DNA from 3 places in the Arthrobacter glacialis genome. Region 1 is predicted to be linked to each of the others. Evidence: riboswitches for the same ligand, from Rfam matches in the RefSeq annotation. Region 1 holds a riboswitch; each other region holds the start of a gene.
What was found. A riboswitch is a leader RNA that binds a small molecule or an ion and turns the genes downstream of it on or off. The one in region 1 is predicted to bind S-adenosylmethionine.
Positions count from the first base shown of each region.

Region 2: it holds a riboswitch for S-adenosylmethionine, as region 1 does, so the genes downstream of both, CVS28_RS04490 (hypothetical protein) here and CVS28_RS18730 (ABC transporter ATP-binding protein) in region 1, are expected to answer to the same signal.
Region 3: it holds a riboswitch for S-adenosylmethionine, as region 1 does, so the genes downstream of both, CVS28_RS06725 (aminotransferase class V-fold PLP-dependent enzyme) here and CVS28_RS18730 (ABC transporter ATP-binding protein) in region 1, are expected to answer to the same signal.

Region 1 covers NZ_PPXB01000021.1:7,594-17,357, reverse strand. The annotation lists gene CVS28_RS18755 (MarR family winged helix-turn-helix transcriptional regulator) at 1-2, shown strand, start outside; gene CVS28_RS18750 (MFS transporter) at 52-1,281, shown strand; gene CVS28_RS18745 (thioredoxin family protein) at 1,353-1,733, shown strand; gene CVS28_RS18740 (putative quinol monooxygenase) at 1,807-2,085, opposite strand; gene CVS28_RS18735 (DNA-3-methyladenine glycosylase family protein) at 2,158-3,111, opposite strand; SAM riboswitch class I at 3,255-3,366, shown strand; gene CVS28_RS18730 (ABC transporter ATP-binding protein) at 3,373-4,203, shown strand; gene CVS28_RS18725 (aliphatic sulfonate ABC transporter substrate-binding protein) at 4,253-5,284, shown strand; gene CVS28_RS18720 (ABC transporter permease) at 5,281-6,108, shown strand; gene CVS28_RS18715 (hypothetical protein) at 6,248-6,679, shown strand; gene CVS28_RS18710 (LysR family transcriptional regulator) at 6,717-7,640, opposite strand; gene CVS28_RS18705 (bifunctional proline dehydrogenase/L-glutamate gamma-semialdehyde dehydrogenase) at 7,787-9,764, shown strand, end outside.
Region 2 covers NZ_PPXB01000003.1:177,544-187,307, reverse strand. The annotation lists gene CVS28_RS04505 (LOG family protein) at 1-402, shown strand, start outside; gene CVS28_RS04500 (VIT1/CCC1 transporter family protein) at 483-1,574, opposite strand; gene CVS28_RS04495 (biotin/lipoyl-containing protein) at 1,783-2,010, shown strand; gene CVS28_RS04490 (hypothetical protein) at 2,121-2,408, opposite strand; SAM riboswitch class IV at 2,422-2,535, opposite strand; gene CVS28_RS04485 (sodium:solute symporter family protein) at 2,705-4,177, opposite strand; gene CVS28_RS04480 (helix-turn-helix domain-containing protein) at 4,375-4,962, shown strand; gene CVS28_RS04475 (MFS transporter) at 5,033-6,418, shown strand; gene CVS28_RS04470 (glycoside hydrolase family 2 protein) at 6,415-8,289, shown strand; gene CVS28_RS04465 (DUF2804 domain-containing protein) at 8,286-9,305, shown strand; gene CVS28_RS04460 (APC family permease) at 9,429-9,764, opposite strand, start outside.
Region 3 covers NZ_PPXB01000004.1:312,668-322,431, forward strand. The annotation lists gene aroA (3-phosphoshikimate 1-carboxyvinyltransferase) at 1-904, shown strand, start outside; gene rsgA (ribosome small subunit-dependent GTPase A) at 909-2,027, shown strand; gene hisN (histidinol-phosphatase) at 2,292-3,107, shown strand; SAM riboswitch class IV at 3,256-3,369, shown strand; gene CVS28_RS06725 (aminotransferase class V-fold PLP-dependent enzyme) at 3,413-4,822, shown strand; gene CVS28_RS06730 (class I SAM-dependent methyltransferase) at 4,888-5,658, shown strand; gene CVS28_RS06735 (metal-dependent transcriptional regulator) at 5,681-6,442, shown strand; gene CVS28_RS06740 (AMP-binding protein) at 6,469-8,124, opposite strand; gene CVS28_RS06745 (DUF4193 domain-containing protein) at 8,218-8,517, opposite strand; gene CVS28_RS06750 (hypothetical protein) at 8,843-9,238, shown strand; gene CVS28_RS06755 (hypothetical protein) at 9,291-9,764, shown strand, end outside.

The sequences.
Region 1 (9,764 bases):
GACAGCGATGGCACGTACTGCCGCAAGAACATCATGAAGCAAGGAGAAACCGTGCAAGGCACAACGGCAGCCAAGGCTGCCCAACAGATTGACGACGTGTTGGCGAACGAGAAACGTTCCATGCTGAAACAACCCAAGGCCGTGTGGGCGGTGGCGTTCGCGGCCGTGTTTGCTTTTATGGGCATTGGTCTGGTGGATCCCATTCTGCCGGCCATTGCCGAGAACCTGGACGCCACCCCAAGTGAGGTGTCCCTGCTTTTCACCAGCTACTTCCTGGTGACGGCCATCGCGATGTTGATCACCGGGTTTGTGTCCTCACGCATTGGCGGCAAGAAGACGCTGCTGATTGGGCTGGGCATCATTGTGGTTTTCTCGGCCTTGTCGGGATTCTCCAACACGGTCGATGAACTGGTGGGCTTCCGCGCCGGGTGGGGCCTGGGCAATGCTTTGTTCGTTGCCACGTCCTTGGCCGTCATGGTGGGGGTTGCCTCCGGCGGCGCGGCCACGGCGATCATTTTGTACGAGGCCGCCCTTGGTTTGGGCTTGTCCCTTGGCCCGCTCATGGGTGCCCTGCTGGGTGGCTGGCAATGGCGTGCACCGTTCTTTGGCACGGCAACGGCCATGGCCATCGCCTTCATCTTGGTTATTGTCATGTTGCCCAAGGCTCCGCTGCCTGCCACCAAGACCCGGCTGCGCGACCCGCTGTTGGCGTTGGGCCACAAGGGGCTGCGCACCACGGCCGGCAGCGCCTTGTTCTACAACTACGGCTTCTTCACCATCTTGGCCTTTGTGCCCTTCATCCTGGGCTTTGATGCCTACGGGATCGGCGCCGTATTCTTTGGCTGGGGCGTTGCCGTGGCCGTCTTCTCGGTCTTCGTGGCGCCACTGGTTCAGCGCTGGTTTGGGCCGACCCGAGCACTCACCGGGTCCCTGCTGGGCTTGATGGTGATCCTCATCGGCCTCGCCCTGGCTGCCGGGCACTCGGTCACCACCGTTGTGGTGCTGACAGTCCTCTCCGGTGCGCTGCTGGGTATCAACAACACTTTGTTCACCGAAATGGCCATGTCCGTCTCGGACTCCCCGCGCCCTGTGGCCAGCGCCGGCTACAACTTCATCCGCTGGATGGGCGGCGCCCTGGCCCCATTCATGGCGGCCAAGATCGCCGAACACGTCAACGCCTCGGCCACCTTTTATGTTGCGGCAGCGGCTGTTCTGATCAGCGCCGTCGTCATCTTTGCCGGACGAAAGCTCCTGACGGAGCACGCACCGCTCGGGGTCTGATCCCGATATTCCCGCTCACGCGTTGAGCGAAACTGTAGCCATGCTTTTGTCCCGTCCCGTACGGTTAACGCATGGCTACAGTTGATATCACCACAGAAACTTTTGGTCCCACCATTGAAGGCAATGACATTGTGATCGTTGACTTCTGGGCGTCTTGGTGCCAGCCCTGCGTGCGCTTTGCGCCCACCTATGAGGCTGCCTCCGAGAAGCACGACGGCATTGTGTTCGCCAAGGTGGATACGGAAGCCGAGCAACAGCTCGCCGCCGAAGCAAACATCACCTCCATCCCCACGCTGATGGCGTTCAGGGAAAAGGTGCTGGTTTTTGCCCAGCCCGGTGCGCTCAACGGCACCCAGCTGGATGAGGTCATCACGGCCGTCAAGGCACTGGACATGAGCGAGGTTCACGCAGCCGTGGCCGCCAAGCAGGCCGAAGGTAGTGCAGCCGAATAGAGTTCTTCGCGCAGGCGTCGAGGGGCCCGTCACCATCTGGTGACGGGCCCCTCGACGTTGGCGTCATTCGTTGTTAGTGGCGTTCCAGCTTGACCGGCTCCGCCAACAGCGCGCTGAGGGATTCGTTCAGGTCCTGAACGGCGATGCCCTTGCCGTGCTTTTCCAGGTCCGCCTCGGACGCCCACTGCTCAGTCAGGACAATCTTTTCCTCGGATTCCTCCGTGATCTCATACTGAATGCAGCCGGTTTCTTCGACGACCTGCTCAATCGCGATCTCGAGGGCGAGCTTCACGCGGAAGAATTCGCCCTCATTGGGGATGAACGTGGCCTGTAGGTTGATGATCTCACTCATTCCACCAGCCTAGGCGATGGCGGGGCCGGCCCCGGAAGCGGTTCCGCAGTGTGAACGCATCCGGCCAGCACGTCAGTGCCCGCGGTGGTCTTGGATGGTCATGCGCGGACCGAACATCGGCTTGCGGAAACCACTGAGTTGCAACATGCGCACCACCCGCTGCCGGTGCCCGCGCCAGGGCTCCAAAAGTTCCAGCATGCCAGTATCGTCCACTGGTTTCCCGGCCAGCGCCCAGCCCACGTAGGCGGCCAGGTGGTAGTCGCCCACGGCCACCTGATCGGCGTCACCGTGGGTGCGCTGGGTGACTTCCGCCGCCGTCCATACCCCAACGCCGGGGATGCTCTGCATCCTTGCGCCCGCTTCCGCTGCTGGCAGCTTCGCCAAACGCTCCAAGCCCGACGCCGCTCGCAGCATCCGCACAATGGTGGCCGAGCGCTGTGGTCCAACACCTGCCTTGTGCCATTCCCAGGATGGAATCGCGGCCCATTGGGCGGGGGTGGGGGCCACCAGGAGATTGTGCGGAACACCCGGGTCAGCACCAACGCCCGGGGCCTCGGTGCCGAATCTGCGCAACAAGACGGCGTAGCTGCGAAGAGCCTCAAGGGATGTGACCTTTTGCTCCAAGATGGCAGGCACCAGGGCGTCAACCATGCGCCCGGTGGAGGGCAGCCGCACTGCCTGGTGCCGGCGTCGGGCATCCCTCACTGCGCGGGGGAGCGTGGCGGCAAAGCCGGGTGAATCAAAATGGGACCAGTCGTCGTGGGTGCCCAGCAGCGCCGGGACGCCCGTCAGGGCGTGGTCCGCGCCGGGACCCCAAGCCCGGGCGTGCAGCTCGTTGCCCTGTTGGTTGATGCCCAAAGTTGCTGGTCCGGAGGGGGTGTTGAAGGCCAGCCAGGCCGCGCCCGGGGCCAGCCGGATGGTTTTATCGGCAGGGCCCCTACCAATGATGCCCAACGTCCCGTGTAGGGAGTAGGGTCCGTGGGCATCCCAAACCATTGTGGGCCCCGCGGTTGCGGCGACTGTCATGGGTCCATGGTGGCACACCGGGCTGACAACCAGGTGTGTGACATCAAATGCGGCCCCGGCCGGGCGCTCGGATTGTTACGATTCGCGAACTGCCGAACCGGCCCCGATTTTTGCCGGTCCTGCTGCAGGACTTAGTCTTACGTTGACCATCCCGAGCGGCCGAGAGATCTGGCTCCACGACGCCGCAGCAACCCTGGTTGACACCCTGTGCGGGTATCAATGCCGGCAGGGTGCTACCGCCAGGACCGATGGAGTGCACTCATGCCTGCTTTACTTTCGCCGTCCGTTGCCACGGCCTCCGCCCTGCCAGATCCGCAAGGTACTGCCGCCATGGCTGTGTCCTTTCAGAACCTGGGCCGGTCCTTTGGGACTGGACACGGTGCCCACACGGTGCTTCGGGAGGTTTCCTTCGACGTGCAAGCTGGGGAGATCGTGGCGTTATTGGGGCCCTCCGGCTGCGGGAAGTCCACTTTGCTGCGCGCCGTGGCAGGGCTCGATACGCCCAGCACAGGCGCGGTGACTATTAACGGCACTGCCGTGTCCGGCATTGATTCGCGCTGCGCCGTCGCCTTTCAAGAACCCAGGCTGCTGCCATGGAAATCCATCGCCGGAAACGTGGCGATTGGCGTCCCCGCCGGCGCCAACGCCGCCCGCACCCGCGAGGTAGTTGAAAGGCTCGTCGGACTGGTGGGGTTGTCCGAATTTGCCGGTCACCGCCCGCGCGAGGTCTCCGGCGGCATGGCCCAGCGGGCGTCGCTGGCCAGGGCGCTGGCCCGAAACCCCGGGGTGTTGCTGCTGGATGAGCCCTTCGGCGCATTGGATGCACTGACCCGGATCACCATGCAGGATTTGCTGCTGGACGTACACCAGGCCGAGCCCACCACTGTCTTGCTGGTCACCCATGATGTCGACGAGGCCCTTCAGCTCGCCGACCACATCATTTTGCTTGGCCCTGACGGGACCGGCGCTCCGGGGGCCACCATTGTGCGCACCGTGGAAGTGCCGGGCCCCCGCCCCCGCGACCGGGCATCAACGGCGCTGGCCGGACTTCGAAGTTCACTGCTGGCCAGCCTTGGCGTCAACGGCCACTAGCCACTTTTCCCACACCCTTTCATCAACACAACCTTTCGTGAGGACCACCATGCCTTTTTCTCCCACCCTTAACCGCCGTTCCTTCCTCAGCGTCGCTGCCGCCGTCTCCGCACTCGCCCTAGCGGGGTGCGCCGGCGAGAATGCAGCCACCGACATCGCCGGCAAGGATGGCGGCACACTAACCATCGACTTTGCCACCTACAACCCGCTGAGCCTTGTCATCAAGGAAAAGGGCTGGCTGGAGGCAACCCTGGCCAGCAAGGGCGTCACCGTGACATGGGTGCAGTCCGCCGGTTCAAACAAGGCCAATCAGGCTTTGCTCGCCGGAGCCATCGACGTCGGCTCCACGGCAGGATCAGCCGCGCTGCTGGCCCGGTCCAATGGATCGCCCATTAAAACGATCTCCATCTACTCCCAGCCCGAATGGGCTGCCCTGGTTGCCGCCAAGGGCTCAGCCATCACCTCGGTAGCCGATCTCAAAGGCAAGTCAGTAGCTGCCACCAAGGGCACCGATCCCTACTTCTTCCTGGTCCAGGCTTTGGAGGCGGCCGGCCTGAGCACAGATGACGTCACAGTGCAGAATCTCCAGCATGCCGATGGCCGGGCCGCCTTGGAGAACGGTTCCGTTGATGCGTGGGCAGGTCTGGACCCGATCATGGCCACGGCCGAACAAGAAGGTGCAACCCTCTTTTACCGGAACCTGGAGTTTAATACTTACGGTTTCCTGAACGCCACAGAGTCATTCCTGAAGGACAAGCCGGAACTGGCGCAGAGCGTGGTGGACGCCTATGAAAAGGCGCGTATTTGGGCAGCGGAAAACCCCGAAGAGACAGCACAGATCCTGGCTACAGCCGCAGGACTCAAGCCGGAAGTTGCCAGCACCGTCATACTTAAACGCAGCAATCTTAATGTCTCCGGCATCCCGGGCGAGAAGCAGCGGGCAGTGCTGGCGAAGATTGGGCCCACGTTTGTGGAGCTCGGTGATGTCAAGACCCAGGCCGAGGTGGACACCGCGCTGTCCTCCCTCCTGGATGATTCTCTGGCCGTGAAAGCCAATCCCGCCTCCATCAAGGAATCATGATGGCTGTCCATAGTGGCGCAGCGGCTAGCACGGCAACGAAAGCTTCGCCGAAGGCGGGTTCTGCTATCTTCGCCCGTTCGTGGACCAGGCTGGGTCTGGGCCTGATTCTTCCTGTCCTAATCCTGCTCGCCTGGCAGCTAAGCACCGCTGCCGGGGTGTTTTCACCGGTCCAGCTGCCGTCGCCCCGCGCAGTACTGGACGCCGGAACCGAGCTCATCGGGCGCAATGAATTATTCAACCACGTGGCCATCTCGACCCAACGGGTGTTGATCGGCTTCCTCATCGGCGCAGTCCTGGGCTTATCGCTGGGGGCTCTCGTAGGGCTTTCCAAAGCGGCTGACGTGTTACTGGGACCCACGATCGGGGCGCTGCGTGCCGTCCCCTCACTGGCGTGGGTGCCGCTGCTGATCCTGTGGATGAAGATCGGCGAAGATTCAAAGGTCACGCTGATAGTCATTGGTGCGTTCTTTCCTGTGTTCACCACGGTTTCCTTGGCATTGCGCCACGTGGATAAAAATCTGGTTGAGGCAGCCCGGGCCTTTGGCTTGAAGGGCCTCAAATTACTGACCACTGTTCAGCTACCGGCAGTGGTTCCGGCCATCTTCTCCGGCCTGCGCCTGGCGCTCGCCCAAGCGTGGCTGTTCCTCGTGGCAGCGGAACTGATCGCCTCCTCCATGGGGCTCGGATTCCTGCTGACGGATTCGCAAAACAACGGCCGCACCGACAGATTGCTGCTGGCCATTGTGCTGTTGGCCATTCTCGGAAAAGCCACCGACGCTCTGTTGGGCCTGGCCGAGAAGTGGGCTGTGCGCCGCTGGTCGTAGCCACGCTCGGCGGACAGACGTAGGGTGAGGGCACACACTAGGGGGCGCGATGCAGTTTGCGAGAACGCGGAGCTGGCGTATGAGCGAGGGCCTCTTTTGGCCGCTGACGGTGGCACTTCACCTTTGAGACTCGCTGGGATTGCCTGCCACCAAACCGTTCTTTGTCCCACCCGTGGTGCCAGAAGTTGCTGAGCGCATTCCTGTCACTGGTCCACTCACCGACGTCGCCCTCGCCGATGAATGGGTACTCTGGTTCTCCGATTTATTGGCCGATCATCTGGATATGCCCAGCAACGCAGGCATCGAGTACATGTCGTTGGCGGATCGTGCACCGGCATTCCACGCCAACCTCAGGGCCCACGGCATGATGATGACTTCCTTGGTGCAGTCGATCGAAAAGAACCGCGGAAACAAGGCGGCACCCTTTGAACTGGACGTGCTGATCCTGCCCGTTGCCGGTTTCTGGCTTCATCGGGCAGGACCAAATCGGGTGCTTCTGAGCGAGTCGGCGCGGAGGGATGCCGAACAATTGCGCCGCCTGCTGGGTCCCATCATCGCCGAGCTGGCCTAACGAACCCGGCCATCCGCCGTCGGACCTCCTGGAGAAGCTAGATGGTGAGCGACTGTGCCGTCTGCGCCAGGATTTCCCGGCACGCCAAAATGGCCGGACGACGGCGGCTGGCCCGTCGCGCCGAGGTGAAGACTGTGCGCCGGGGGAGTCCGGGCAAGTCGATCAGCGTGAGGGCGGGAGGTCGCCCGGTCCACATGAGGTCCGGCATCAGCCCCACGGCGTTGCCGGATTCAATGAGCCTGACTTGGGCCTGCAGATCGGCCGTTTCAAAGCGCACATCCGGCTCAAAACCTGCCTGCCGGCACGCCTGTTCGGCCCAGTGGCGCGATGCCGCGCCGCGCGGTTCCATGACCCAGGGCAGGTTGGCCGTGTCCTCAAGGTCTGTGATGGGCTCCGTGCGCAGCCGGGTCATGCCGCCAGCCACGCCGGCAGTGGGAACTGCCAGCCGGATGGCGTCGGTGGTGAGGGTGATCCTGTCCAGCCCCGGATGCAGGGGAGCGGCATGGCCGGGATACTGTTCGGCCACGACCAGATCAAAGTCCCGGGCCCACGTCTCGTACAGTGCCGTTTCGGGTTCGCGTTGCACCATCTCAATCCGCACATCGGGGTGGGCCGCCGCCATGGCAGTGAGTAAGTCCGGCAACAGTGCCAGGGCCGCCGATTGAAACACGGCCAGCTTCACTGTGCCGGTCACGGTGGTCAAGGAGGCGGACATGTCTGCCTCCGCCCGTTCCAAGGTCTCCAAAAGCTCAGTGGTGTGTTCCACCAAGATCTCGGCTTGGGGCGTGAGCTGCACACGCCGGCCCACTTTGAGCAGGAGCTTTACGCCTACCTCCTTCTCCAACAGTGCCAACTGTTGGGACACGGCAGAGGGGCTGTATTGCAAGGTCGCGGCCACGTCGGCCAAGGTCCCGCGAAGCTGCAGTTCCCGCAGCAATCGCAGGCGTTTGACGTCCAGCATGGGCGCCTCCCAAAGAGTTAGTAGAAATGACTAATATTCATCATAAATCACCACTTTTTCTTATTGAACAAAGGTCTCATACTGGTCATTAGAATCGAATTCCCCAACCCCCAATAGAGCCAGCAGAAATGAATGCATCAGCAACTATGACTAGTTCCGTCACCGCGGCCACTTCCGCAAACATTCCGGTTCCCAGCAATGATCTTGCCCAGGAAACCATCGCCCTTGTCCGGCATTGGCTCACCGAGGCCGCCACGTTCCCGGCGGATGTCTCGGCCCAGCGCCTTGCCGGCGTCCTGAAGGACCCCAATGGCCTGGACTTCACCGTGGGTTTTGTTGATGGCGTGATTCGTCCCGAGGACCTGGCGGTTGCCGCCCGCAACCTTGCCATCCTGGCCCCCAAGGTTCCGGCGTTTCTGCCGTGGTACATGCGCGGCGCCGTCCGGATCGGCGGCATGATGGCCCCGATCCTGCCGGGCATCGTCATCCCGATTGCCCGCAGGGTGCTCCGGGACATGGTGGGCCACTTGATTGTGGACGCCACCGATGCCAAGCTGGGCCCGGCCATCGCCAAGATCCGCAAGGGTGGCGTGGACCTGAACATCAACCTCCTCGGTGAGGCGGTCCTGGGTGAGAACGAAGCCGCCCGCCGCCTTGAGGGAACCCTGAATCTGTTGGCGCGGGACGACGTCGACTATGTCTCCATCAAGGAATCCTCCACCGTGGCACCCCACTCGCCGTGGGCCTTCGACGACGCCGTTGACCACATCGTTGAGAAGCTCACCCCGCTGTATACGCTGGCCAACTCCTTTCCCAAGGCCAAGTTCATCAACCTGGACATGGAGGAGTACAAGGATCTCACCATGACCATCGCCGTGTTCAAGCGCATCTTGGACAAGCCGGAGTTCAGGAACCTGGAGGCCGGCATTGTGCTCCAGGCCTACCTGCCGGACACCCTCGCGGCCATGATCGACCTAACCGAATGGGCCACGCGGCGCCGCGCCGAAGGTGGCGCCGCCGTTAAGGTGCGCATCGTCAAGGGCGCCAACCTGCCCATGGAACAGGTGCAGGCGTCAGTCTTCGGCTGGCCGCTGGCCACCTGGGGCAGCAAGCAGGATTCGGACACCAACTACAAGCGCATGGTGAACTACGCGCTGACCCCCGAGCACATTGACGCCGTCCACGTCGGCGTGGCCGGCCACAACCTCTTCGACGTTGCCCACGCCTGGCTGCTGGCCAAGCAGCGCGGCATCGACACCACCTCCGGCCAGCTGGAATTTGAGATGCTGCTGGGCATGGCCACCGGCCAGGCCGAGGCCGTCCGCAAAGATGTTGGCTCACTGCTGCTGTACACACCCGTGGTCCACCCGGGCGAGTTCGACGTTGCCATCGCGTACCTGATTCGCCGTTTGGAGGAAGGTGCCAGCCAGGACAACTTCATGTCAGCCGTGTTTGAACTCTCCGAGAATGAGGCATTGTTCCAGCGCGAACAGCAGCGCTTCCTAGCCTCCCTGGCGGACCTGGACACCACTGTGCCGCCCACCAACCGTGTCCAGGACCGCAATCAGCCCGCCGTTGCAGCGCCCGCGGATTCCTTCGCCAACACCCCGGACACCGATCCGTCACTGGTGGCCAACCACGCCTGGGGCAAGGACATTCTGGCCCGCATCCCCGGCTCCGTGCTGGCCAACGACATTGTCGCGGCCACCACTGTCACCGAACTGGATGAGTTGAACAGCATTGTGGACACCGCCGTCGCCTCCGCTGCTGCGTGGGGAGCGCTGAGTGGCGCCGAGCGTGCGGCCATCTTGCACCGTGCAGGCGACGTGATGGAGTCCCGCCGCGCCGAGTTCATGGAGGTTATGGCCGCCGAAACCGGCAAGACACTGGACCAGTCCGACCCGGAGATCAGCGAAGCCATCGACTTTGCCCATTACTACGCCGAGCGCGCCAAAGATTTGGAAACTGTCGACGGCGCAGCGTTCGTCCCAGCGAAGCTCACAGTGGTGACCCCGCCGTGGAACTTCCCGGTCGCCATCCCTGCCGGCTCAACGCTGTCCGCACTGGCCGCTGGCTCCGCCGTCGTCATCAAGCCTGCACCGCAAGCCCAGCGCAGCGGCTCAC
Region 2 (9,764 bases), on a different contig from region 1:
GCACACGCGGTGGTTCAGGCGTATCCGGACGGCGCCCAAACGTTGGGAATTCCCACCTGGTTTTACGGCCACGAACCGCCCAATATGTTCGCCACCAAAATTGCCAAGTACTTCACCAACGCCCTCCGAGAAGCGGTTTTGCTCGACCGCTCAGGCGGTGGCATTGTGTTCTTGCCCGGTGCTGCCGGGACGGTTCAGGAGATTTTCCAGGACGCCTGCGAAAACTATTATGCGGCCGAAACAGCAGTGGCACCGATGATCCTTGTTGGTCGAAGCTACTGGGAAACCGAGCTGCCCGTCTTGCCACTGCTGACCGCGCTGGCGAGGGGGAGGGCCATGGACACCATGGTCCATGTGGTGGATACGGTGGAGGAAGCCTGCGCCTTGCTCACCACCAACTAGAAGTAGCCCGCAGAAAACGACGAAAATACGCGCTTTTGATGCGATTTTCGCCGTTTTCTGCGGGCCAGTTGTTGAGGTTGCTAGCCCACCACAGTGCCAAAGAGCAGGCCCAGGAGGTAGGTTGCTGCCGCTGCGCCCATGCCGATGGCGAGCTGTCGCAGGCCACGCCACAGTGGCGATGCCCCGGACAGCAGGCCAACCACTGCGCCCGTGCCCAGCAGTGCAATGCCCACCAAGACGCAGGCGAGCACCAGGGCGCCCATGCCCGTCATGCCAAACAGGAACGGCAGAATGGGAATGATGGCTCCGGAGGCGAAGAAGCAGAAACTGGAGCCGGCGGCGCCCCACGCCGTGCCCAGGGTTTCGTGGCTGTTTGTCGCTTCAAACTGCTCGGGCTGCAGCGACAAGCTGGGATCACAGTCGCAACTGAACTGGCCCATGCGCTCGGCAGCCCTGTGCTCGGCGACGTCGCGGGACATGCCGCGGGCCAGGTAGACCAGCACCAGTTCATTGTTTTCAAGGTCCAGCGAAGCCGCCGCAGAGAGAGTGATCTGGGTGGGTTGGGAGGCGTCCAGCAACTCGCGTTGGGAGCGGACTGAAACAAATTCACCGGCACCCATGGACAGGGCCCCGGCCAGCAAACCGGCAATGCCACTGAACAACACCACCTGGCTGCCTACACCGGTTGCGGCCATGCCCATGACCAGGGAAAGGTTGCTGACAAGGCCGTCATTGGCACCAAAAACGGCTGCCCGGAACGAACCGGAAAGCCTGTTCCGGCCCCTGGCTGCCAAGCCACGAATGACCTCTTCATGGATGGATTCATCGGCCGCCATGGCATCGGTAGCGTCAGCATCGGAGGCGTAGGGGGATCTGGACTCCGCCCGTTGGGCCAGAGCCAAGACAAACACTGAACCAAAACGCCGTGCCAAAAGGCCTAAGAGCTGGTTGCGCACGGACGGGCGCAGGGGCGGGTGGGCATGGTCGCCCAGCAAGTTCAACCAGTGCTGCTCGTGCCTGCCCTCGGCAGCTGCCAAGGCCGTCAGGATAGTCTTTTCTTCGCCGGTGCGGCGCTTGGCCAGGTCACGGTAGACGGCGGCTTCAGCGCGCTCGTCGGCCAGATATTGCCGCCATCGCTTGATTTGTGCGGGGCTCGGATTGCTTGTTGACACTTGGGGATCTCCTCGACTCAGCCCCTACTGTAGCCCGGATTCCCGCGGTTTTTCGGCCGGTTCCCCTAGCGAAAAAGTTTAGGTGCACCGCAACGTGGCCGCTCCGCTCCGCAGCCAATATTGGCATTCCCTGCACCGGCGAACTCGCATAGGCTCTAGTTCCAACGGCCGCGCACACTGCGGCCACGTCCCGGAAGGCGCGCTGGCCATGGAAGTACTGTTTCCGATGATGACCGGGGACCCGCAGGACTGCGGCGTCCTCATCGACTGGCGTGCGCCCAACGGCAGCACGGTGACCGCCTACCAGGTGATCGCCGAGGTGACCATCGAGAAGTTCGACGCCGAGATCAACGCCCCCGCAGCCGGCACCTTGAGGTGGCAAGTCCAGGAGGGTGACGAAGTGGCCCAAGGTGCCGTCATTGCCACCATCGAGTAGGCCGGTGCCAGTCAACTGTGAAAAGAGACGGCGTTCGCGCTTAAAGATGGCGGTAGAGCGCCGTCTTTTTGCGCCAGTGCCGTCCGAATTCGGAACCGGCACCTAACGGTTCAGTAGTTTTCGAGCTTGAAGCCCAGCCGACGCCCGGCCCGGGAACCCGTCTGGGCCACGGTGACAACCAACGTTCCGAGCTCGGCAATCCAGTGCGCGGGCCGCACGGCAGCGGCGAGGGCATCCACCAGCAGGGCCGGGTCTGCGGAGAAGTACGCGCGGTGCCCGGTGGGGGTGAAAAAGGTGACGGTGCCCAAATTCACGTCCACGGCGGGCAGCACCGGAATGCCGTTGGGATTCTTGGACGTCTTGGCGCGCTGTGCATGGGCGACGGAGATGAAAGTCATGGCGGGGCCTTTGTGATTGCTCTTGCCCGCGGATCCAGTCACCGCCGGCCGCTTCCTCATCCGAGCCACCCTGTGAACATGGGGTTGGCGTGCGACCAGTCGGAGCTTGGCATCGCATCTCTTGAAGCTGTCCCTTACGTTACTCCTTAAACGTACGACGGCGGGAGGTGACGTCATAAATTACGTCACCTCCCGCCGTCGTACATTAAAGAACAACTGACCCGCAGAAATCGCCGAAAATGGCGTAAAAAACGCGTATTTTCGTCGATTTCTGCGGGTCAGTTGGAAAAGCGGGGCTACTTCTGAAGCTGCGCAGGCACGTCTTCCGGGTTGGAATCCGTGGCTGCTGCAGCGAGGCGGTCGTCCCAGACCTTGCGGATGTGGGCCGGGGTGGCCGGGGTCAGCAGGGAAACCACAACGTAGACGATGAGCGAGGATGCCAAACCGAAGTAGATGGGTTCGTTGGCGTAGATGCCATCGGCGCTGTGGATGATGCCGGTGGCGTAGATGACCAAGGATGCGATGGTGACCAAGCAGCCAACGGCCATGGACCATGCTGCGCCCAGGCCCGTGCCGCGCTTCCAGATGAGGCCGCCAATGATTGCCACGAGAAGGCCGCCTACCAAGATGTCGTAGGCGATGGTCAGGGCGAACACCACGTCGTTGACCACGATGGAGATCAGCACAACAAGCATGCCGATTACCAAGATGTACCAGCGGTTTGCCCTGATGTCGTGTTCGGGGTTGGCGGAATCGGAGTTGTCGATGTCCTTGCCGAACCAGCTGGCCACGAAGGGCACAACGTCCTTGCGGGCTACTGTGGCGGCGGCAATGAGTGAGCCGGATGCCGTGGACATCATGGCTGCCACGGCGGCGGCCAGTACGATGCCGCCAACGCCGATGGGCAGCAGTTCCGTGGCCACGAGGGCATAGACGTCGTCCTTGAGTTCCACATCTGCGGAAAGGGCCACGGAGGCTGCCATGCCGATCAGTGCACCGGCCACACCGTAGAGGATGCAGTAGATACCGGCGGTGGCGCCGCCCCATCGGGCGACTTCCGGGGTGCGGGCCGTAAAGACGCGCTGCCAAATATCCTGGCCGATCAGCAGACCCAGCGTGTAAACCACAAAGTAGGTGATGATGGTTTGGGTGCCGATGCCGTCCCACTGGAAGAAGCTTGCATCCACGCGCTCACGGATGCCGTCAATGCCGCCCGCAGCGTTCCAGGCAAACGGCAGCATGAGCATGAAGACGCCCACGGTCTTGATGACAAACTGGACCTGGTCTGCCAAGGTGATGGACCACATGCCGCCAATGGTCGAGTAGACCAAGACGATCGCGCCGCCGACGGCGATGGCCAGCCACCTGTCCCAACCGAACAGCACCACAAAGATGGTTGCGTAGGCGCCGGTGGAAGTTGCCGAAATCATGATGGTGTAGGCCAGCATGACGATGCCCGAAACCTTGGTAGTTTCCTGGCCGTAGCGCAGGCTCAGCATTTGCGAGACGGTGTAGATCTTCAGTTTCTGCAGCGTCGGCGCAAACAGCAGGCTCAGCAGGAGCACGCCAACACCAATGGCAACAACAAGCCACATGCCGGAGATGCCGAACTTGTAGCCAAGCCCCACACCACCCACCGTGGAGGCGCCACCGAGGACGACGGCGGCCATGGTTCCGGTGTAGAGGAAGGGGCCCAGCCGGCGTCCGGCAACAAGGAAGTCGCTGTTATTCTTAGTGCGCGATTTTCCCCACCAGCCAAAGGCCAGCATGGCCACCAAATAAATGACAACTATGGCGACGTTTAAGTCCACGAGATGCTCCAGTGTAGGAAGAAGTAGGGGAAAGCCCCGAGTCATTATTGCCCGTAAAGCAACATTTGTTGTCTATTAGGCTAAACTGTGATGGTAGTTACAGTCAATGTGCCGCTTGAAAATCTTGACGGCTGGACGTGTCGTGAGGAGCCGCCATGAAAGCTTTGCCCCTGGAACCGAGCACCAACCCCGTGGCCATTGGGTCGCGCATCCGTGCCGCACGCCAAGACCAGCGGCTGACCATTGAGCAGGTGGCTGACGCCACGGGGCTGACCAAGGGATTCCTGAGCCGGGTGGAGCGTGACCTCACCTCACCCAGCGTTGCCTCACTGGTCACCCTGTGCCAGGTCCTCTCGATCTCCATCGGCGAACTTTTCGCGGTACCGGAAACCCACTTGAGCCGAAAAGGTGAAGGTCCGCGGATCTCCCTAGGTGGCGAAGGCATTGTTGAGCGCCTGCTAACCTCGCGCTCCGAGCGGCGCCTGCAAATTCTTGCCGCCACGATTGAGCCCTATGGGCGCGGCGAAACCGAACTGTACGCGGTGGACTGTGACGTGGATGTTCTGCATATCATCAGCGGCGAACTGACCCTGCGCATGACCCAGGAATCCTATGACTTGACGGCGGGGGACACCCTGTCCTTCCCCGGGCGGGAGCCCCACAGCTGGGAGAACCGCTCGGCCCAGCCGGTGGAAGCCCTGTGGATTCTGGTTCCCGCGGCGTCCGGATCCGGCGGAAACTAGCCCATGCGTCTTGAGAATTGGCTACTCGGCGGTAATGTTTATGTGAGTCAATTCACATAAGGGGACAGCCTTGCCAAAGATCTCGCCCAAGACGGCCACACAGAGAGTTGCAGCCGCGCAGCCTGTCACCGTGCGGCCCGGCCAAGTGCGGCCTGGCCCGGTGCCGCCCAGCGAACCCCTGATTGGGACCCGCACCTGGCTGACCTTGATTATTGTGGGCTTCGCCGGGCAGCTCGCGTGGACCGTGGAAAACATGTATCTCAACGTGTTTGTCTACAACACCATCAGCACCAACCCTGCTGTTTTGGCCTTGCTGGTTTCATCCAGCGCAGTGGTCGCGACTGTGGCAACGTTTTTGGTGGGGGCCGCATCGGATAGGGCAGGCCGCCGTCGGGCGTTCATCGCCGGGGGCTACATTCTTTGGGGCCTGAGCACAGCCGCTTTCGGCTTTGTCCAGACCAGCGCAGCGGCCGCCTTCCTGCCCGGCGCCAACGCCGTGGTGCTGGCCATCATCGCCATCGTGCTCCTAGACGCGGTCATGTCTTTCTTTGGATCGGGCGCCAATGATGCCGCCTTCAACGCCTGGGTCACTGAATCCACCGCGCCCGCCAACAGAGGCAAGGTGGAAGGCGTCTTGTCCATCCTGCCGCTGCTGTCCATGCTGGTCATTTTTGGTCTGCTGGACGGGCTGACGCAGGATGGGCACTGGAAACTATTCTTTGGCATCATCGGAGCCGTGACGGCGCTGATTGGTGTATTCGCGTGGTTCATGCTCCGCGATTCGTCCACCCTGGTGGTCAGTGGCGACAGCTACTTGCGCTCGGTCATCCACGGCCTGCGCCCCTCGGTGATGCGCACCAACCCTCGTCTCTACTGGGCACTTGCCGCCTGGCTCGTGGTGGGCACGTGCACCCAAGTGTTTCTTCCCTACCTGATCATTTATATCCAGCGGTATCTGCGGATCGACGGTTATGCCATCATTCTGGCCGTCGTCCTCGTTTCAGCGGCGGTCCTGAGCATCCTCGGCGGACGCCTGATCGACAAGGTGGGCAAGCTTGTCTCGGTCCTGCCCGCAACTGCGATCCTGGTGGCCGGACTCGTGGGCATGTTCTTTGCCCGCGGCATGGGCCCGGTCATGGTGGCCGGAACCGTCATGATGGCCGGATTTATGCTGACGACGGCGGCCATCTCCGGTTTGGTGCGCGACTACACGCCGCCGGAGCGGGTGGGTAACGTCCAGGGCTTGCGCATGATCTTTGCCGTCATGGTGCCGATGGTGCTGGGCCCCTTTGCGGGTGCCGCAGTCATCGCCGGCGCCGCCGAAACGTATGTCGACCTTGGCGTGGTGAAATCGGTTCCCACGCCGTGGATCTTCCTCGCCGCAGCGGTCATCGCCGTGTTCACTGTCTTTCCCGTGCTGCGTCTGCGCCGCGCAACCGCGGTGGCTGGGGCATGAGCGGGGGCCTGAGCTCGGCGCGTCCGGATCGCTTTACACCGTGGGGAGAAACCCTGGACCCGAACGCGGTCCTGCAGGAATACCCGCGACCACAGCTGGTGCGCTCGAGCTATCTCAACCTCAACGGGCTGTGGCAGTATGCCATCTCCACGCCAGGAGCTTCTCCCCATGAGGAGGTAGCCCGCGTGAATGCCGGAGCCGGGGAAGGCGCGGACGGCCAGATTCTGGTGCCCTTTTCCCCGGAAACCCCGCTGTCCGGTGTGAGCCGCCAACTGCAGCCGGGGGAGAATTTGAAGTATTGGCGGAGCTTCACCCTTCCCGCTGAATTCGTGCAAGATCGTGTGCTGCTGCACTTTGGGGCCGTTGACCAGCGCTGCAGCGTGAGAATTAATGGTGAGGACGTGGGGGGACACCACGGTGGGTTCCTGCCTTTCACCTTGGACATCACCGCAGCGCTGCAGCACGGCGCCCAGGGTTCGGCGGGCCCGCACACCCTGTCCGTCGACGTTCAGGACGACAGCGACACCTCCCATCATTCCCGTGGCAAGCAAAAGCTCAAGCGGGGCGGGATCTGGTACACAGCCCAGTCAGGCATCTGGCAAACGGTGTGGCTGGAATCGGTCCCCGAAACCCATGTTGAAAAGCTGACGCTGGTCCCGGACCTTGCCGGGTCCGCCGTCGAAGTTACCGTGACGGGCGCCGCCGGGACCGCAACCGTGGTGATTGCGGACGACGCCGGTGAACTCACCAAAGTCTCGGTGGAGGCGAATGTGCCCACACGAATTCACTTGGAACGGGCCCATCGGTGGTCTCCGGAGGATCCTTTTCTCTATGACGTTCAGGTGTCTTTGGGTGATGACCATGTCAGCAGCTATTTTGGTCTGCGCTCCTTTGGCGTGGGCCCGGACGCCAACGGCCACCTGCGGCTATTGCTCAACGGTGAACCATACTTTCATGCCGGGCTGTTGGATCAGGGCTACTGGTCTGACGGTTTCCTGACGCCACCCTCCGATGAGGCCATGATTTATGACATCGCCACAGCCAAACGGCTGGGTTTCACCATGCTGCGCAAGCACATCAAGATTGAGCCGCTGCGCTGGTACCACCACTGTGACCGGCTGGGGATGCTGGTGTGGCAGGACATGGTTAACGGCGGCACCAACTACAAGGCGCCCATCATTACGGCACCTGTGGTGCTGCCCCTGCGGCTCAAGGACAACAACTACGCCCGTTTTGGCCGGACATCGGTCCAGGGCCGGGCCGATTTCATGACAGAACTACAACAAACAGTTGAACTGCTGCGCAATGTGGCCTCGCTGGCCGTGTGGGTTCCCTTTAACGAGGGGTGGGGGCAGTTCGATGCGCTCGCAGCCACGGCTGAACTGCGCCGCCTGGATCCCAGCCGCACCATTGACCACGCCAGCGGATGGCATGACCAAGGCGGTGGGGATCTTAAGAGCCTGCATATTTATTTCACGCCTTTCAAGCTGCGCGCACGCTGGAAAAAGGATCCCCGGGCGGTGGTGCTCTCGGAGTATGGCGGGTACAGCCTGCGGATTGCCGGGCACGATTTCAGTGCCCGCGAATTTGGTTACCGGCGCTACCGCAGCGTTGCCGATCTTGGAAAAGCGTTCACCCGGCTTCATGAACGGGAGATTGTGCCAGCCATCGCGGACGGGCTTGCCGCCGTCGTCTATACCCAGCTGACCGATGTGGAGGATGAGCTCAACGGCTTACTCAGCTACGACAGGCGGGTGGCCAAGTTGCCCGACGCGGTCGTTCAGGCTGTGACGGCGCAATTGACCCTGAATCCCCACGCACATCAACCACTCTCACAGGCACCACTCTCACAAAGGCGAGGAACGTCATGACAGCGGGCATGCTCAACGAAACCGAAATTACCTCGCGGGTCGCCCTGACCCTACCCAATGGCAAGCTCAATCCGGCCGCCGTGGGTTGGACCCGCACGCCGCTGCATGACACCTCCGGGATTGGCCGCGGGCTGCAACGGTGGGGGCGGAACAAACGCTGGGAATACTGGGCCATCACCTCGCCAACGCACATCATTGCCCTGACGGTGTCCTCGCTGGACTATGCCGCCGTGCATGAACTGTGGGTGCTGGACCGTGCCACCGGGGAATCCGTTGGCGCGAACGTGACGGGTATTCTCGGCGGCAGCGCCACCTTGCCTACCTCGTTGGGGGATGGCTCCGCGCGGGCCAAGACCGGGAAGCTGACGATCGACATTGCCGAGGTTCCCGGCGGGACACGCCTGCGCGCCTCGACGGCCCGAGTCCGCTTGGACATCATGGCGGCCAAGCCCGAAGGGCACGAATCACTGGGCGTTGTGGTGCCCTGGAACGATCGCCAATTCCAATACACCGTCAAGGATGTGGCCCGGCCTGCCAGCGGCACCGTCTCCGTGGACGGGCGCAGCCACCACCTTGCGGCCGGCGACTCATGGGCTGTGCTGGATCACGGCCGCGGCCGCTGGCCCTACTCGATGCACTGGAATTGGGGAGCTGGCTCGGGGACCACGGACGGGCGAACCATTGGCCTTCAGTTGGGCTCCAAGTGGACCGACGGCACCGGGGCAACCGAGAACGCGCTGTTGGTTGACGGACGCCTGCACAAGATCAGTGAGAGTTTGGTGTGGGACTACAGCACCACCGATTGGCTGGCGCCGTGGCACATTCACGGCGCCAGTGCGGATCTGGTCTTCACCCCGTTCTACGACAAGGTTTCCGCGATCAACCTTGGCGTGCTGAGCAACAACACCCACCAGTGCTTTGGCCATTACGACGGCGACATCGCCGACAGCGACGGGAACCGCATCAAGGTGGCTGGCATCCTGGGCTGGGCGGAGGACGTTCACAACCGCTGGTGACGCACCTCCGCTTCCAAATCCACATCCCTTCAAATTTCCAACTAACCCGCAGAAAACGCCGAAAAACACGTCAAAATCGTGAATTTTCGGCGTTTTCTGCGGGTTAGTTCAAGTGGGTGGGGATTACCCGACGTGCACCCAGGGTCGCTGCGTCAGATCCGGTTCGGCTTCACGCAGCACTTCGCGGGTGACGGGCGCAATTTCGCCCTCGCCAATAAACAGGAACTTCAGCAGATTGGTGATGGGGTTGCCCTCGGTCCAGCGGAAGTAAATGTGCGGGATCAGCCCGGTGGCGTCACGGATGTGCAGCAGCACCGCGGCAATGGTGTTGGGCACGTTGGAGGAGTGGACCTGCAGGATTTTGAAGCCGTGCCGGGTAATGCCATGAACCTCGAGTGCTGTTTCAAAGTCTGAAGAGTCATCCACAATGACCTCCATGAACAGCACCTCCCGCGGATC
Region 3 (9,764 bases), on a different contig from region 1:
ACTTGGAGTGCTGGTCGAAGACGGCGGGGACGGTTTCCTGCCCTTCACCGTGCACGGCACCGGAGCTGTTGAGGGCGGCCACGTGCGTATCGACGCCGGCGGGTCTTCGCAGTTTATTTCTGCCATGTTGCTGGTCGCCTCGCGTTTTGTCCAGGGCCTGCACCTGGAGCACACCGGCGATTCCGTACCTAGCGTTGACCACATTTCCATGACAGTGGAAATCCTGCGGTCCGTGGGTGTTGTTGTTGACGATTCCACCCCGAACCACTGGATCGTCGCGCCCGGCCCCGTCGCCGCCTTTGACGTGGTGCTGGAACAAGACCTCTCCAACGCCGGCCCGTTCCTGGCTGCCGCACTGGCCACCCGTGGCACCGTGCGTATCCCCAACTGGCCCGCCAACACCACCCAGGTGGGTGACAAATGGCGTGAAATCCTGCCCCAGTTCGGCGCCACGGTGACCCTCGAAGACGGTGTTTTGACAGTGACCGGCGGCCCTGAGATCCACGGCGTGGACATTGCCGACACCAGTGAGCTGGCACCGTCAACGGCAGCCATCTGCGCTCTGGCCTCAACCCCGTCGCGCCTGCGCGGCATTTCCCACTTGCGCGGGCACGAAACTGACCGCTTGGCGGCCTTGGTTGCTGAAATCAACGCCCTGGGCGGCAATGCCGAAGAAACCGAGGATGGGCTCATCATCACCCCGGCCCCCCTCCGCGGCGGCGTTTTTCACAGCTACCACGACCACCGCATGGCCACGGCTGGCGCCATCATCGGCCTGGCCGTGCCCGGCGTCGAGGTTGAAAATATTGGCACCACCGCCAAAACAATGCCCGATTTCCCGGCCATGTGGGCGGCCATGGTGTCACAGACTGCAGCGGCCGACACAACAGCGGCCAGAGCGTAAGGGCATGGCAAAGGACTACAGCAACTGGGACGAATCCGACGTCCGGGTCAGGGCCAACAAGAAGGGCAGCCGGCCGCGCACCAAGGACAGGCCCGCTTACGAGGAAGCCATCATTGGCCGCATTGTTACGGTTGACCGCGGACGCTACACAGCCATTATCGATGAGAATCAGTCCACCGAACGCACCCTGATCGCCGCCAGGGCCAGGGAACTGCGGCGCAATCCAGTGGTCGCTGGTGACTTTGTGGCACTGGTGGGTGATGTCACGGGCAAGCCGGATACCTTGGCCCGGCTGGTTCGCATCGAGGAACGCCGAACGCTGCTGCGCCGCAGTGCCGACGACACCGATCCCGTAGAGCGGGCGGTGGTGGCCAATGCCGACCAACTGGTCATCGTGGTGGCCGCTGCCAACCCCGAGCCCCGTACCGGCTTCATCGACAGGGCCCTGGTGGCCGCATACGACGCCGGCATTGCACCGCTGCTGTTGATCACCAAAACGGACATCAAGGACCCTTCGGAGCTTCTTGCCAATTACGAACACCTCGACATGACTGTCATCATCAGCCGGACCGCTGCCGACGGCGCATCAGGCATCGACGCCCGCAGCGACGACGGCGATTCGGCCCTCTTGGCAGGCGGTGCCGTGGAGCAATTGCACAGCTACCTCGACGGCAAGGTCAGCGTCATGGTGGGCCACTCCGGCGTGGGCAAGTCCACCATGGTCAACGCCTTGACGGGTTCGCGGCGGGCAACCGGCGGCGTCAATGCCGTCACGGGCCGCGGGCGCCACACCTCCTCATCGGCGCTTGCTCTGCGCATCGAGGACGGCAAGCCCGGCTCCTGGATCATTGACACCCCCGGCATCCGCTCCTTCGGACTGGCCCACGTGAACCCGGACAGGATCCTCCAAGCCTTCCCCGATCTGCAGCCCGGCACGGACGACTGTGAACGCGGTTGCAAGCATGACAGTGTCGCGGTGAACTGCGGCCTGGACCCCTATGTGGCTGCAGGGCTCGCCGGCGACGCCGGACCGGCCCGCCTTGCCTCGCTTCGCCGCCTGCTGGGCACCAGCGACAGGACAGAGGGCCGCGCCGCGGAAAAGGAACTGGGCATCATCGAGTAGCTGTGCTGGCCGGGCTCGGGGCGCAGTGAACTTATGCGCTGAACCCATGGCGAGTCCTGTGCATAAACACTTATGCGCTGGACTCGCGGTGGGTTCTGCGCATAACTTCACAAGAATTTAGATATGCGCACTACCCGGCTCCGGTTCAGCGCATAAGTTCACTAATAGCGCCGCCAACCCCAACTGCCACGGGTTTATTTGGCATTCAGGCGCCGGAGGGCGTCGTAACGGGCGTTTGGGACAAATCGCGATAGCGTGATGTACATGACGATTGAACCCCAGACGTACAACGACGACCTCCGCTTGGCCCATGTGTTGGCGGACAGCGTGGATTCGCTGACCATGGCCCGTTTCAAGGCCCTTGATCTGGAGGTTGAGACCAAGCCGGATCTGACTCCCGTGACGGATGCTGACAAGGCCGCCGAGGAGTCAATCCGCAGCCAACTGTCCCGGGTACGTCCCCGCGATGCGGTGTTGGGCGAGGAGTTTGGCAGCACGGGTCATGGAACACGCCGCTGGATCATCGATCCCATTGACGGCACCAAGAACTTTGTGCGCGGAGTTCCTGTCTGGGCCACCCTGATTGCCCTGGTGGATGAGGGCCGCCCCGTGGTTGGTTTGGTCAGCGCCCCAGCCCTGGGCAAGCGGTGGTGGGCTGCCGAGGGCACCGGCGCATACATGGGCAAGTCTCTGGCCGCCGCCACCCGCATTCGCGTCTCCAATGTTGCAGAGCTCAAGGACGCGTCACTGTCCTACTCGTCTCTGAGCGGCTGGGCTGAACGGGGCAACCGTGATGAGTTCATTGCCCTCACCGACGACGTCTGGCGCACCCGCGCGTACGGCGATTTCTGGTCCTACTGCATGGTTGCCGAGGGCAGCGTGGACATCGCCTGCGAGCCCGAACTAAACCTCTACGACATGGCCGCGCTGGTGCCGATCGTGACCGAGGCTGGCGGCCGATTCACATCCCTGGAGGGAGCAGACGGCCCCTTCGGCGGCAACGCCTTGGCCACCAACTCCATCCTGCACACAGAAGTCCTGCAGCGTTTGAACCCCAACTGGGACGATCTGCTGGGCTAATCCACGGCATTTAGCTCAATCGTATTAAGAACGACGGCGGCTTCCGCCGTCGTTCTTTTTGCCCGCCTGCCCCCGGCCCAACGGCGGCGTGCGTTTCATGACGTAACAAATGCGAGAACTCTATTCTTGGGCTAATCTTTTTGGCATAGGTCACGAGTGCCAGCGCTAAACCCCGGTTTGCTGGCCGGCAACCCTCCTTTCGCGGCGGGGTGCCCCGGGTGACGACCAGGTCAGGCCGGAGCGGTCATGGCAAGCGCGGACTTCTTGGCTCCTTCCAAGGGTCCTTTGTGTCGAAGGATTTACCCATGAGCTACGCCCTTTTGGAAAAAACATCCCTATCCAAATCTCCCTTGTTGCCGGTGGTGGGCCAGGATTTAAACGCCCCCTTGATCCACGGCGGACAGGTGCGGTACGCCAACCTTGACTATGCGGCGTCGGCCCCGGCACTTGAGGACGTGGCCGCCCACCTGAACGAGGTTTTGCCGTACTACGCCAGTGTGCACCGCGGTGCAGGGTTTGCCTCCCAGGTCAGCACGTCCGTGTATGAGAATGCCCGCAAGATTGTGGCCAACTTTGTGGGCGCCCGCCCCGATGACACCGTCATCTTCACGCGCCACACAACAGATTCCTTGAACCTCTTGGCCGGGTGCGTGCAAAGCATCCTGACCCAAAAGGGGTTCACCGAGGGCCGCTCCAACGTTCACGGCGAAGTGCTGTATCTGGATATTGAGCACCACGCCAATCTGCTTCCGTGGCAGGCGCTGCCGCACCGCTCAGTGGTGGCTGCGGATTCCATCGCAGCGACCCTGGCCCGCGTTGAAACACAGCTGCGGGCCGGCAACGTGCTCCTGTTGGCCGTCACTGGTGCCTCCAATGTGACGGGCGAGGTGCTGCCCGTCAATGAACTGGCCGCCTTGGCCCACCGCTACGGCGCCCGCATTGTGGTTGACGCGGCCCAACTGGCCCCGCACCGCCGTATCGACTTGAGCGCCAGCGGAATCGACTACCTGGCGTTCTCCGGCCACAAGCTGTACGCGCCCTTTGGTGCGGGCGTTTTGGTGGGCCGCTCTGATTGGCTGGACACGGGCAAGCCGCATTTGGCCGGCGGTGGCGCCGTGACGGAAGTGCGACTGGAATCAACCCGCTGGAGTGACGGCCCCGCACGCCACGAAGCCGGCTCCCCCAACGTTTTGGGCGCCGCCACTCTCGCCAAGGCCGCCGCCACCCTGGCAGCACTCGACGCGCAGGACTGGCACAGCCACGAACAGCAGCTGCGTGAGTATCTGGTGGCGGGCTTCGCCGCGATTGAGGGCGTCAACGTCCATTCGCTGTTCTCCGACTCCGCAGACTACCCCGAGTGCGGCAGCATCGGCGTGGTGAACTTCTCCATCACCGGGTACGACGCCGGATTGGTTGCCGCCTACTTGTCGGCCGAGCATGGCGTGGGCGTGCGTGATGGCAAGTTCTGCGCCCACCCGCTGCTGAACCGTTTGGGCCTGCCGTCGGGTTCATTGCGTGCCAGCTTTGGTGTGGGTTCCCGGCTTGAGGACGCACAGCGCCTGATCGAGGGTGTCAGTGCCCTGTTGCGTGACGGGCTGGGCTGGGATTACGTGGTTGACGCCGGCCGCTGGGTGCCCGCCGATGACAACCGTGCGTACCCGCACTGGGCCCCGAACACGCCCGGAACCGCTGGCGCAGCCCCCTGCAACACTTAAACAACACACCCTCTCCCCCGCGGTAAAGTTGAACGGGCAAAACGGCACAACTTTAGGGGAGCACTATGGCAGGGGTAGGCGGACCGGTCTTCGACGCGGAACGGCGCAAGCACATGGCTGCGGCATTTCTGGAAGGCGGGGAGCATTATCATCAGGTCCGTCCCAGCTACCCCCGCGATTCCCTGGACTGGCTAATCGCTGGTTCCCCGCACCCCATCAAGGACGCCCTTGATGTGGGTGCGGGAACGGGAAAGTACACTCAACTATTGGCCCGGCACGGCTGGAATCTGACGGCGGTGGACCCTTCGGCAGACATGCTCACCCAGTTGGCCGCAGAGCTGCCCCGGACCACAACCATTGTGGGCACGGCCGAACACCTTGAGCTGCCAGTGAACTCCATGGATCTGGCAGTGGTGGCGCAGGCGTGGCACTGGTGCGATCCCCTCGCCGCCAGTACCGAGATTGCCCGCGTACTTCGCCCCGGCGGCACCTTGGGCTTGATCTGGAACCAGCTCGACGTCGGCATCCCTTGGGTTCACCGGCTGGCACGCATCATGCATGCCGGTGACGTCCACAAGGCAGACTTCCACCCCACCATTGGTAAGGAATTCGCCGCTCCGCACGTGCACAACACCCGCTGGAGCCAGTCCTTGACGCCAGAGGCCATCATGGAACTGGCCAAATCCCGCAGCTACTACCTCAAGGCCTCGGACCCCATCCGCGCCAAGGTCATGGCAAATCTTCAGTGGTACCTTCTTGACCATCTGGGTCACTCTCCTGATGAAGAGCTCCAGCTGCCTTACGTGGCCCAGACCTGGCGCACGCACAAACTCTGAGCCTAGCGGTAGGCTGGATTCTGTGAAACAAACTGCCACCTCCTCCAGCATCGAGGACTATGTCAAGGTCATCTATGCCTACACGGAGTGGCAGGACAAACCCATCACCTCCACCGCCTTAGCCACCCGCCTTGGGGTTGCCAATTCCTCGGTTTCGGAAATGGTCCGCAAACTCAAGGACCAGGGCTTGGTGGACCACCAGCCGTACAGCCCCATCCACCTGACCGAGCGAGGTCTAACTCTGGCGCTGTCCATGGTGCGCAGGCATCGGCTGCTGGAAACCTACCTTGTCAGCGAGCTTGGCTACACCTGGGATGAGGTGCACGACGAGGCCGAACAGCTGGAGCATGCCGTGTCCGAGCACTTCATTGAGCGCATGAGTGCCAAGTTGGGCCATCCCACCCGGGACCCGCACGGTGATCCCATCCCGGACCCGGAAGGCCGGATCATCATGGCCCCCTCGCACCGGCTCGACGAGCTCGACGCCGGCCACAGCGGGCGTGTCAGCCGCATCAGCGATCATGATCCGGAATTGTTGCGGTACCTGGAGAAGCACGGCATTGGTCTGGATACGGCCTTGCTGGTGTTGCGGCTGCTGCCCTTCGGTGCCGGCATTGAGGTGCAAAGGCTCAGTGCCCCGCACGACGCCGGACCCTTGGCTCTTGCACACGAGGTTGCGATTTCGCTGTGGCTGACATCGTCGGGGACGCACTCCGACTGCTCAGTACAGGACCTCACCGGCGGTTCCCTCATGAATCCGCACTCCGGCGCAACAAACAGCTAGCGTCTACTGACCTGCCCACCAAGGTCCTAGGGCAGGTCCCTCATGGCTGCACGGGCTTTGCGCAGCACATAGCGCTGAACCTTGCCGCTGGGAGTTTTGGGAAGTTCGGGCACAAAGTGAATGCGCCGCGGATAGGCGTGGGCGGCAAAGCGGTCTTTCACCAACTGTTGCAGTTCAGCCACCATGGCGTCGCCAGCGGCGGACGGATCGCGCAGCACCACAAATGCTTCCAGTACTTCGCCGCGGATCTCATCCGGGGTGCCAACCACCGCGGCTTCCGAGACGCCGGGGTGGTTGACCAAAACAGATTCCACCTCGAAGGGGCCAATGCGGTAGCCGGCCATGATGATCACGTCGTCGTCGCGCGAGGAGAAGTAAATGAACCCGTCGCTGTCGCGCCGTCCGGAGTCGCCCGTCAGGTACCACGCACCGTCGGGACTGTACCTCAGCGCAGTTTTCCCGGCGGCATCGACGTAGCCGGCAAACCACATGAAGGGACTTTCCTGCACGTTGACGGCAACCCGGCCGGGTTCGCCGTCGGCGGCCAGTTCGTCCTTGAGCTCAGCCAGCACATTCACCCTCCAGCCGGGCAGGGAAACACCCATGGAGCCTGACCGCAGGGGTGCCAGGAGGCCGTCGGCCCAAGCATTTCCCGCCACCATTCCCAGTTCAGTTTGGCCATAGTGGTCCCGGACTTCCAAGCCAAAAACGTCGCGGCCCCAGGCGATGACGTCGGGGGTCAGCGGCTCGCCGGCACTGGATGCGCGGCGCAAGGAGTGTTGTTGCCCGGGGGTGGAGCCGGCGCGCAGCGACCTGTAGATGGTGGGTGCAGCAGCAAAGTTGGTAACGCCGAACTTCTCCATAACAGTCCACGTTAACGCAGGGTTGAAGCCGGCAGTCAGCAGCAGCGACCGGGTTCCTGTGGCCAGCGGCGCCAGCAACGCAAAGTACAGTCCATACGCCCAACCGGGGTCAGCCATGTTCCAAAAGACGTCCTCGACACGGACATCCAGGCCAAATTCCTGGTAGCCCACAAAGGAGGCTACGGCCCGCAGTGGGATGGGCACGCCTTTGGGTGAGCCGGTGGTGCCTGAGGTGAACAGCTGCACCAGCTGGCCGTCGCCGCCAACGGCAACCGCCCCGCCGTCGTACTCCGCAGAATTCTCAAGCTGGGCGAAGGCGCCTTTGCCGGCAACCATTTCGGCCAGGGAGACATCGTAGCCATAGGCCTCACCACGGGCCACAATAACCAGGCGGGAGGCGTCAGTGGGAACGTCGCCCGGGGGTACCAGCTTGCTGCGCTGATCCGCGTCGCAGATGACTATGCGGGCACCACTGGCTTGCAGCCGGAAGTCAATGGCATCGTAGGCGAAGGCCGTGAACAAGGGAACGTCCACGGCGCCCAGACGCCAAATGCCCAGCAGGGCTATGACAAGTTCTGCCGATTTTGCCATCAAGGTGGCCACGTGATCGCCACGGTGCACTCCCAAAGAGCTTAAAGCAGCGGCGAACTGCGTGGACTTCTCCCGCAGCTCGCCGTAACTAATATCAACAAAACTTTGGTCGGCCGCAATGACCGTAAAGGCCGTGGCGCTGGCGGGGTGCCGATCGCACAACAGCTCAGCTGCACATGCCCCGGGCACGGCGAAGGTGTCCAACAGTTCCTGCACACGTGCCTGCATGATCCGCTCCTGAGTCGTGTTGCGCGCAACCCTTGTTGCTCCCAACCCTTGTTGCACACAACGCTGTTGCGCGCTGTGTTTCGGCGGGGCTGTTTAGCCTTCGCAGTCCTTGCAGAACAGCAGGCCATTCTTTTCACGCGCTACCTGGCTGCGGTGGCGGACCAGGAAGCAGGAGGAGCATGTGAATTCGTCGTCCTGTGCCGGAATGACCTGAACTACCAATTCCTCGTTGGAGAGGTCAGCTCCGGGCAGATCCATGCCCTCGGCCGTGTCTGAATCTTCGACGTCAATATGAGCCGTCTGAGCACCGCCACGCTGAACCTGGAGCGCCTGAAGCGACTCTGTCTCGTGGTCTTCGTCCTTGTTGCGGGGTGCGTCGTAATCCGTTGCCATGCGGTTTTCAAACTCCTGAGGTGTTCGTGGTTTCGGCTGGGTGTTTCAGCGCCTCATCATAGCCCCTGAAAGCTGGAATTGCGCCCTTAATTGCCCACTGTTTTCCCACAGCATAGAGTACGGGAGGCAATTTTGCTCTCTTCAAGCCGAAACTACGCACTCTTTGACGAGCAACAGTGGCGTCCTGTGAGCATTCTCACCAACGAAGGCGGCGGTTTTGACGACCGGACTGGAGCCTGCGAACAAGCCCACAACGCCGAGCCAGCCGGGCTGCAGGCGGGGTTGAATCGCCAGCAGCCCGGCTGCGCCTTATCCTTAAGAGAACATGGCAAACAACTATTCCTCACACTCTTCCCTGAATCGCCGCCAGGTGGCCCAGGCATTGAACATTCCGCCGGAAATGGCTGCACGGAACGGCATTCCTTCACGAATGAGCGCGGCCGACGTAGCCTCGATGGATACAAACCCTCCGGCGTGGCTCGCACAATCCCGGGCCAATGCCACGGGCAAACGCCCCGTTTGGGTTGATTTGCGGTGTTATCTCTGCGACTTCCTTGAGGTGGCGCGGCCCAAAAAGTGGTGGCCAGATTTCACCTACGTCATCTGCGATTTTCACGACGACTCCGAGCTGCCCGCACCAGGTGCCGGCATGCGCCGCAGCGAATACGACGGCGTGGGCAGCCGCTTCCGTGGCATCGTGGACACGCAAGACCCGCAATAACTTGGTCCTCATGTGAAACTGGCTCTAGATTGGGGCCAGGGGGAATGAAAAAATGACTGTTGCAGCAAAGAATTTCCAAATGTGGCTCAGCCATGTTGCCGGCTCCACAAGTCAGGCGGCTGTGTGCCGCGCAGCTGGCATAAAGCGCTCCACGCTGGCACAGCAGCTGGTTCGCGGGCGAGTCTCACTGGCCACCATTGCAGCTGTCAGCCGCTCCCTGGACCTGCCGGTGGTGGCCTCGTTGTCCGTCTTCCCGGACCTCGAAGACTTGGTCTCCGGTATCAAGGCGCCCACTACTGCGGAACTGCTCAGCCAGATTTCCGACGCCGACCTACTGCAGGAAATTCTCAATCGCAATGTAGCGGCTGAGACAGGGAACGATCCCATACCGGTGGAGCTTTCCCCCATCCCCCATCGATCTTCGGTGCGGGCATGGCTGGACGCCATCGATCCAACAGACTTGAGGCAAAAAGTTGCTAGGAACGCAGCCATGGCACCGCAGAATTTGTCAGCTCAGATCAGCGCC